Regions from separate parts of the Variovorax sp. AC103 genome, predicted to be linked through region 2. Evidence: riboswitches for the same ligand, from Rfam matches in the RefSeq annotation. Region 2 holds a riboswitch; the other holds the start of a gene.
What was found. A riboswitch is a leader RNA that binds a small molecule or an ion and turns the genes downstream of it on or off. The one in region 2 is predicted to bind S-adenosylhomocysteine.

Region 1: another riboswitch for S-adenosylhomocysteine. It lies ahead of ahcY (adenosylhomocysteinase); the one in region 2 lies ahead of metH (methionine synthase).

Annotation. Positions count from the first base shown of each region.
Region 1 covers NZ_CEEDFC010000018.1:112,246-116,431, reverse strand. Annotated here, with positions in the region: gene AC0IYU_RS24190 (alpha/beta fold hydrolase) at 1-428, opposite strand, end outside; gene phaP (TIGR01841 family phasin) at 445-942, opposite strand; gene AC0IYU_RS24180 (hypothetical protein) at 1,108-1,749, opposite strand; S-adenosyl-L-homocysteine riboswitch at 1,868-1,936, shown strand; gene ahcY (adenosylhomocysteinase) at 2,011-3,450, shown strand; gene AC0IYU_RS24170 (TlyA family RNA methyltransferase) at 3,522-4,186, shown strand, end outside.
Region 2 covers NZ_CEEDFC010000003.1:391,310-395,495, forward strand. Annotated here, with positions in the region: gene metH (methionine synthase) at 1-1,729, opposite strand, end outside; S-adenosyl-L-homocysteine riboswitch at 1,809-1,884, opposite strand; gene AC0IYU_RS06500 (PACE efflux transporter) at 2,054-2,491, opposite strand; gene AC0IYU_RS06505 (LysR family transcriptional regulator) at 2,594-3,517, shown strand; gene AC0IYU_RS06510 (SH3 domain-containing protein) at 3,530-4,186, opposite strand, start outside.

The sequences.
Region 1 (4,186 bases), on a different contig from region 2:
GCATGGTGAATGCACAGCTCCTGCCCGATGGCGCCGCCCATGGAGGCGCCCACGACGTGGGCGCGCGCGATGCCCAGCGCGTCGAGCAGCCCGACGCAGTCGCCGGCCATGTCGCGCAGGGTGTAGGGCACCTGCAGCGGCCGGCCGGCCATGGCCTGGTGCATCAGCAGCTGGATGTCGGGCACGCCGAGCTCGGTCAGGTAGCTCGAGTGGCCGATGTCGCGGTTGTCGAAGCGGATCACGCGATGGCGGCCGGCTTCGGCGAGCCGCGCGCAAAACGCGTCGTCCCAGGCGACCATCTGGGCGCCGAGGCCCATGACCAGCAGCAGCGGCGTGGCGGCCGGGTCGCCGAAGCTGTCCCAGGCGAGTTCGATGCCGTTGACGCGCGTGCGCCGCTCGACCGGTGGCGGGGCTGCTGCTGGGGGCATGGCGGCGGGTTCCGGCTTACTTGCGCTGCAGCAGCTTGGTCACTTCGTCCACGTTGGACTGGATGCGCTGGCGCACCACGTCGAACGCATCGGCCTGCGACTTGGCCGCGAGGTTGGCGAGTTCCTTGATGTCGTCGATGGCGCGCTGGAACGACTGGCGGCCGAGTTCGTCGAGCTTGGCGAGGTTTTCCTTCGGGTCCTTGCCCGGCATGCCCTTGGCGGCGCTCTGCCATTCGGTGATGGCGTGCTTGATCATCTCGGTCTGCCGCTGCACCACGGTCTGCAGGCCCTGGTAGGACTTTTCGTTGGCTTCCATGACCGCCTGCAGGTCCTTGCGGCCGCTGTCCAGCAGCTTGCCGGCGCCGCCGGTCAGGTTGAGGTTCTGCAGCCGGTCGGCCATGCCCTTCAGCGGATTGAGCATGTCCGCGGCGTTCGGCATCGCCTGCTTCGCGCCGGCGGTGCTCTCGCTGCTAGAGGGGGTCTTCTTGGCGGCGGCTTTCTTGGCAGTGGCCATGGTGCGCAATCTCCTGTGTCGGGTGAACGGATGGGTGGCTGGAACCTGCCTTGCGGCCGGAGTCCCACGCCACGATACGCCGCACAGGGCCGCCCGCGCCTGTCGCCCGGACAAAAAATCCTGCGGGGTTTCCCTCGGATGCGGGGCGACCGCCCCGCGTGCCGTTTACATCGGTGGCGCGAAGCCGTCGCGCCCGGCCGTGACGCGCAGCGCCGTGGGCGTGCCGTTCTTTTCCTGCGCATTCACCATCACCTTGGCGCCGGGCACGAGCAGTGCGTCGGTGCCGGGGCGGAAGGTGACCACCGGAGCGTCGGGCGGCACGATGACGGTCTTCTCGCCGCCCTTGTAGGTCAGGCGCATCTGCTGCCCGCCGCGCACCGACTTCGGCGCCGCGGCCAGGTCGGCGACGGTGGCGTTGGTCATCGTGCTGTCGGGCATCAGGTCCCAAGGCCTGTGGCCTTCACCCGTGCCGCGCGCGGCCTCGGGGAACACCACCACTTCGATCGCCTTCTGGGTGCCGTCGGGCTGCGGCATGGCGGCGGTGCCGATGAAGCTGCCGCGCTTGATGTCGGACAGCTTGATGCGGTAGACCTCCGACACCGGCATGTCGGCCGGGCGTGCGAGGCTGACGACCTCGCCGCCGCGGTCCTGAACGACGAGGGTCTTGGCGTCTACGCGCACGATGGTGCCGCGGATGCGCACCGGGTCGGCGTTCTGCGCGGCGGCAAGGACCGGGACGCTGGCCGTGGCGACGAGTGCGGCTGCGGCAAGCAGGGCCGAGGGGATTCTGGAGTGCGTGAGCGACATGGGCGGGGGCTTCCGTGGTTGGGTGCGAACCAATGTACGCCTGTGCGGCAGAACGCGCTTTCCGTGATGTGGGATACCCGAGCGATTGGCGGGCCCGGGCGCCGCGTCTACAATCCGCCGTTCCGAGGAGCGTTGCAGCGCCGTCAGGCGTGAGGCTCGGACCACATCGCAACCACGCTCATCCGCTGTTCTCGCGGTGAGTCCTTTTTCCGTCAGACCCCCGAACGCAGTGGCATCTTTCAAACCAGTTTTGGAGTTCTCATGAGCGCTGTTCTCAAGCCCACCCCCGTGTCCACCGCCGACCAGGCGATTGCCGACCTGTCCCTCGCCGCCTGGGGCCGCAAGGAAATCCGCATCGCGGAAACCGAAATGCCCGGCCTGATGGCCATCCGTGAAGAGTTCTCCAAGGCGCAGCCGCTCAAGGGCGCGCGCATCACGGGTTCGATCCACATGACCATCCAGACGGCCGTGCTGATCGAGACGCTGCAAGCCCTGGGCGCCGAAGTGCGCTGGGCCTCGTGCAACATCTTCTCGACGCAGGACCACGCCGCCGCCGCCATCGCCGCCGCCGGCACGCCGGTGTTCGCCATCAAGGGCGAGTCGCTCAAGGACTACTGGGACTACACCCACGCCATCTTCGACTTCGGCCCCAAGGGTTCGAAGGGCGAAGGCCCGAACATGATCCTGGACGACGGCGGCGACGCCACGCTGCTGATGCACCTGGGCCAGCGCGCCGAGAAGGACCTGGGCGTGCTCGCCAACCCGACCAGCGAAGAAGAACGCATCCTCTACGCCGCCATCAAGGCCAAGCTGGCCGTGGACGGCACCTGGTACACCCGCAAGGCCGCCGAGATCATCGGCGTGACCGAGGAAACGACCACCGGCGTGCACCGCCTGAACGAGATGTCCGCCAAGGGCACGCTGCAGTTCCGCGCCATCAACGTGAACGACTCGGTCACCAAGAGCAAGTTCGACAACCTGTACGGCTGCCGCGAATCGCTGGTGGACGGCATCAAGCGCGCGACCGACGTGATGATCGCCGGCAAGGTGGCCTGCGTGGCCGGCTACGGCGACGTGGGCAAGGGCTCGGCCCAGGCACTGCGCGCACTGAGCGCCCAGGTGTGGGTGACCGAGATCGACCCGATCAACGCCCTGCAGGCCGCCATGGAAGGCTACAAGGTCGTGACCATGGAGTACGCCGCCGACAAGGCCGACATCTTCGTGACCACCACCGGCAACAAGGACGTCATCACGCACGACACCATGGCCGCCATGAAGGACCAGGCCATCGTCTGCAACATCGGCCACTTCGACAACGAGATCGACGTCGCGTCGATCGAGAAGTACGAGTGGGAAGAAATCAAGCCGCAGGTCGACCACATCACCTTCCCGGACGGCAAGAAGATCATCCTGCTGGCCAAGGGCCGCCTGGTGAACCTGGGCTGCGGCACGGGCCACCCGAGCTTCGTGATGTCGTCGTCGTTCGCCAACCAGACCATCGCCCAGATCGAGCTGTTCACCAAGCCCGACGCCTATGAAGCCGGCAAGGTCTACGTGCTGCCCAAGCACCTCGACGAAAAGGTGGCGCGCCTGCACCTGAAGAAGGTCGGCGCCATGCTGACCGAGCTGACCGACTCGCAGGCCGCCTACATCGGCGTGAGCAAGAACGGCCCGTACAAGCCCGACACGTACCGTTATTGATAGCGCAATGAAAAACCTCCGTGCTTCGCACTGCGGTGCGAGCTTGCTTGGGGCGGCCCGGCGCTTCGCTCATGCGCGCTGATCAACTGTTGGTGGAGCGCGGCATGGCCGCGTCGCGTTCGCAGGCCGTGCGGCTCATTGCCGGCGGCATGCGCTGGCGCGACGCGGGCACGAGCGACGCGTGGCGCCCGGTCGTCAAGAACAAGGACGAAGTGCCCGAATCGGCCGAGCTCGAGCTCGCCGATGCGGCCGAGGCCCGGTATGTGTCGCGCGGCGGGCTCAAGCTCGAAGGCGCGCTCGCGGTGAGCGGCGTCGACCCGGCCGGCAAGCTGTGCCTCGACGTGGGCCAGTCGACCGGCGGCTTCACCGATTGCCTGCTGCAGCGCGGCGCTGCGAAGGTGGTCGGCGTCGACGTCGGCCACGGGCAGCTGCATGCGAAGTTGCGCGAGGACGCGCGCGTGGTGGCCATCGAGGGTGTCAATGCGCGTGCGCTGTCGGCGGACGACCTGCATGAAGACGGTGACGAGGACGCAGAGCCCGAGGCGTCCGAGCAGCCCGCCGATCCGCGTTTTGACCTGATCGTCGGCGACCTGTCGTTCATTTCGCTCACGCTGGTGCTGCCTGCCGTGGTCGAGTTCCTGGCCGACGACGGCCAGTTGCTGATGCTGGTCAAGCCGCAGTTCGAACTGCAGCCCGGCCAGGTCGGCAAGGGCGGCATCGTGCGCGACGAATCGAT
Region 2 (4,186 bases):
CCTGCTTCTTGTTGGCGTGCTGGGTGCGCACCTTGTCGTAGTCGGCGTTGATCTCGTCGATGTAGGCCGCGGCCTGGTCGGACAGCAGGCTCTGCGCCACGCTCACGCTGCGCGAGGCGTCGGGCACGTAGACCACGGGGCCCTCGTAGTGCGGCGCGATCTTCACGGCCGTGTGCACGCGGCTGGTGGTGGCGCCGCCGATCATGAGCGGAATCTTCCTGATGCGGAAATGGTCGTCGCGCTGCATCTCGCCGGCCACGAACTGCATCTCTTCCAGGCTCGGCGTGATCAGGCCCGACAGGCCCACGATGTCCGCGCCCTCGACCTTGGCGCGCGCCAGGATCTCGTGGCACGGGACCATCACGCCCATGTTCACCACTTCGAAGTTGTTGCACTGGAGCACGACGGTGACGATGTTCTTGCCGATGTCGTGAACGTCGCCCTTGACGGTGGCGATGATGATCTTGCCCTTGGTGCGCACGTCGCGGCCCGCCGCCTCGTCACGCAGCTTTTCTTCCTCGATGTAGGGGAGCAGGTGGGCCACGGCCGACTTCATGACGCGCGCCGACTTCACCACCTGCGGCAGGAACATCTTGCCGGCGCCGAACAGGTCGCCCACGATGTTCATGCCGTCCATGAGCGGCCCTTCGATCACGTGCAGCGGACGGCCGCCCTTGGCCAGGATCTGCTGGTAGGCCTCTTCGGTGTCTTCGACGATGAAGTCGGTGATGCCGTGCACCATCGCGTGCGACAGCCGCTGGTTGACGTGCACCGGGTTGTCGGGCGTGCCGCGCCATTCGAGGCGCTTGCTTTCGTCCTTGGCGCCGCTCTTGGCGGTTTCGGCCACTTCGACGAGGCGTTCGCCGGCGTCAGGGCGGCGGTTGAGCACCACGTCTTCCACGCGCTCGCGCAGCGTGGGCTCCAGGTCGTCGTACACGCCCACCATGCCCGCGTTGACGATGCCCATGTCCATGCCCGCCTGGATGGCGTGGTACAAAAACACGGTGTGGATGGCCTCGCGCATCGGGTCGTTGCCGCGAAAGCTGAAGCTCACGTTGCTCACGCCGCCCGACACCTTGGCGCCCGGCAGGTTCTGCTTGATCCAGCGCACCGCGTTGATGAAGTCGACCGCGTAGTTGTCGTGCTCCTCGATGCCGGTGGCAATGGCGAAGATGTTGGGGTCGAAGATGATGTCTTCCGGCGGGAAGCCCACCTCGTCGACCAGGATGCGGTAGGCCCGCTCGCAGATCTCGACCTTGCGCGCGTAGGTGTCGGCCTGGCCCTTCTCGTCGAACGCCATGACAACCGCGGCGGCGCCGTAGCGGCGCACCAGCTTGGCCTCGTGCTTGAACTTGTCGACCCCCTCCTTCATGGAGATGGAGTTGACGATGCCCTTGCCCTGGATGCAGCGCAGGCCGGCCTCGATGACGTCCCACTTCGAGCTGTCGACCATCACCGGCACACGCGCGATGTCGGGCTCGCTGGCAATCAGGTTCAGGAAGCGGACCATGGCGGCCTTGCTGTCGAGCATGGCCTCGTCCATGTTGATGTCGATCACCTGGGCGCCGTTCTCGACCTGCTGGCGCGCGACGGCCAGGGCCTCTTCGAACTGGCCGTTCAGGATCATCCGCGCGAAGGCCTTGGAGCCGGTGACGTTGGTGCGCTCGCCGATGTTGACGAACAGCGTGCCCTCGCCGATGGCGACCGGTTCGAGGCCGGACAGCTTCATGGGCGGGGGCGCCAGGGGCGCGGAATCGGGGGTAGCTGGAGCGGAAATCTGGGACATGGCCTCACCTGCGGAAGAGTCGAACAGGCGAGCGTCGTTGTCGCCCCAAGCCTGACGGCCGGCCTGTGAGGCCCACCGCTGCAACGCTCCTTGGGAAGGGCCGCATTTTAGGGCGATTCGAATGGGGCCGGGGAAAACCCCAGTTCCCGGCTTCGCCCGCGTCCAACTCGTTCAACGACACCGGGCGCCCGCGGCCGAGCAGTGCCTTGGCCATGCGCGCTGCCGGCCGCGAAGGCCGGCCCGCATGGCGACTAAGTAAGCGCCGGCTTATGCCGGTTGTGGCTCGCCCATTGCGGACGCCGGCAGGCCGAACACCCGGTCGAAGGCCCAGTTGAAGACGAAGGTGTAGACCAGGAAGAACACCACCAGGCCCAGGTCCATCACCAGCGCCTGCCAGAGCGACACGCCCAGGCCCCAGGCGAACATCGGCACCAGGAAGGCGATCAGCCCGCCCTCGAAGCCGATGGCATGGGCGATGCGGCGGCGCACGCTGCGCCCGCGCACGGCCTGGCGCGATTCCCAGCGCTCGAACAGCGCGTTGAAGACCAGGTTCCAGATCACCGCGATGACCGAGGCGCCTACCGCCAGCATGCCCGAATGGCCGAGCCCGGCGTCCGTCATCAAGGCCAGCCCCGCGCTGGCCGCGACGATGGCGATGCCCTCATAAAGGCTGATGTAGACGATGCGACGTTGAATGCCCTGCATGACTTCTTCTCTTGGTTGGTGACTGCGATGACTGGACTTTATGTGTCATTCGCTGATATAAAAAGTTAACTTGTTTCAGGTTTATTGATAGGTCGAGCGCCAATGGCTTTCTCCAGTGACAACGTAGAGGTCTTTCTGGCCGTGATCGACCACGGCTCCTTCTCGGCGGCGGCGCGGGCGCTGCGCAAGGTGCCGTCGGCCGTGAGCATGGCCATCGCCAACCTGGAGGCGGAGCTCGACCTGCCGCTGTTCGACCGCAGCGGCCGCGAGCCCCAGCCCACGCCCGCCGCACGCTCCCTGGAGCCCCAGGCGCGGCTGCTGGCCTCCCAATTGCGGCAACTGCAGGTCCAGGCGCTGGCGCTCACGCAGGGGCTGGAAGACCGGCTCACGCTGGCCATCGCGCCCGAGCTGCTGGCCGCCCCCTGGAGCGGCCCGCTGGCCGAGCTGGCACGCGAGCACCCGCTGCTGCAGGTCGAGGTGCTGGCCGCGCCGCAGGCCGATGCGCTGGCACTGCTGCACAGCGGCCGCGCGCAGCTGGCCCTGGTGTTCGAGCGCCCCAGCCTCGACGGCCGCGAAGGCTTTCAGGAGGTGGGCAGCGACCTGATGGTGGCGGTCATTGCGCCCGACCACCCCGTGCTCGCCACCAACGGCGGCCGGCTGCGCGAGGACCACCTGACGAACACCCGGCAGATCGTCGTGGCCGGGCGCGACCTGACCACCAGCGACCCGAGGTTCGTGTTCGCGCGCCACGTCTGGCGCACCGACAACGCGCTGGCCGCGCTGAGCCTCATTACCGCCGGGCTGGGCTGGGGCTGGCTGCAGCGCAATTTCGCCAAGCCGCACGTGGCGGCCGGCGCGCTGATCGAGATTCCGTTCGAGAACCTCAGCAACGGGCTGGACCTGTGGGTCGACGTGGTCTGGTCGCGAGAGCGGCCGCTCGGGCTGGGCGCGCAGCGCTTCGTGGCGCTGATTGCGCGCAACCGCCAGGCGGCGGGGGAGTGCGGCGTGAAGACCGGCGGGCTCTAGCGCCCGGGTGCGTCACCGGCCGTGGCCGCCGCCATGGCCCCCGCCGTGCCCGCCGCCACCGTGGCCGCCGCCTCCCGGCCCGCCACCGTGCGGGCGCCCACCGCCGCCACCCGGGTGCGGCCTGCCCGGCGGCGGTCCGGGGCGAAAGCCCGGCTGCGGCCGGGGCAGCCTGAACCCGGGGTCGGCCGGCGGGCGAAACCCCGGCGCCGGCGGGGGACGAAACCCCGGCGCTGGCGGCGGGCGAAAGCCCGGGCCTGGTGGCCGGAACCCCGGCCCGGGCTGCCACGGATGCGGCTGCCACCCCGGCCTGACCGGCGGCGGCGGACGCCAGCCCGCCACCGGCGGCGGTGGCCGATTTCCCCACCAGCGCCGGTCGCCGTACCAGGGCCGGTCGCGGTAGTAGTTTGCCCAGTAGCTGCCGATCGCGAAGCCGACGATCGGCACCCCGATCACCGCGCCGTAGGTGGCCAGCGGCACGCGTTGGTCTTGGTAGCCGTAGTCGAGGTTGCGCGACCAGACCCAGCCGCGCCCGCCGTCGGGCAGCACCACGTCGCACCAGCCGTAGCCATTGGTGCAGCCGACCACCTCGAGCGGCTGGCCCGGCGCGAGCCGCGCCACCATCGGATAGTCGCCCGACGGGCCGGCGCGCAGGTTGACGGCGCCGCGTGT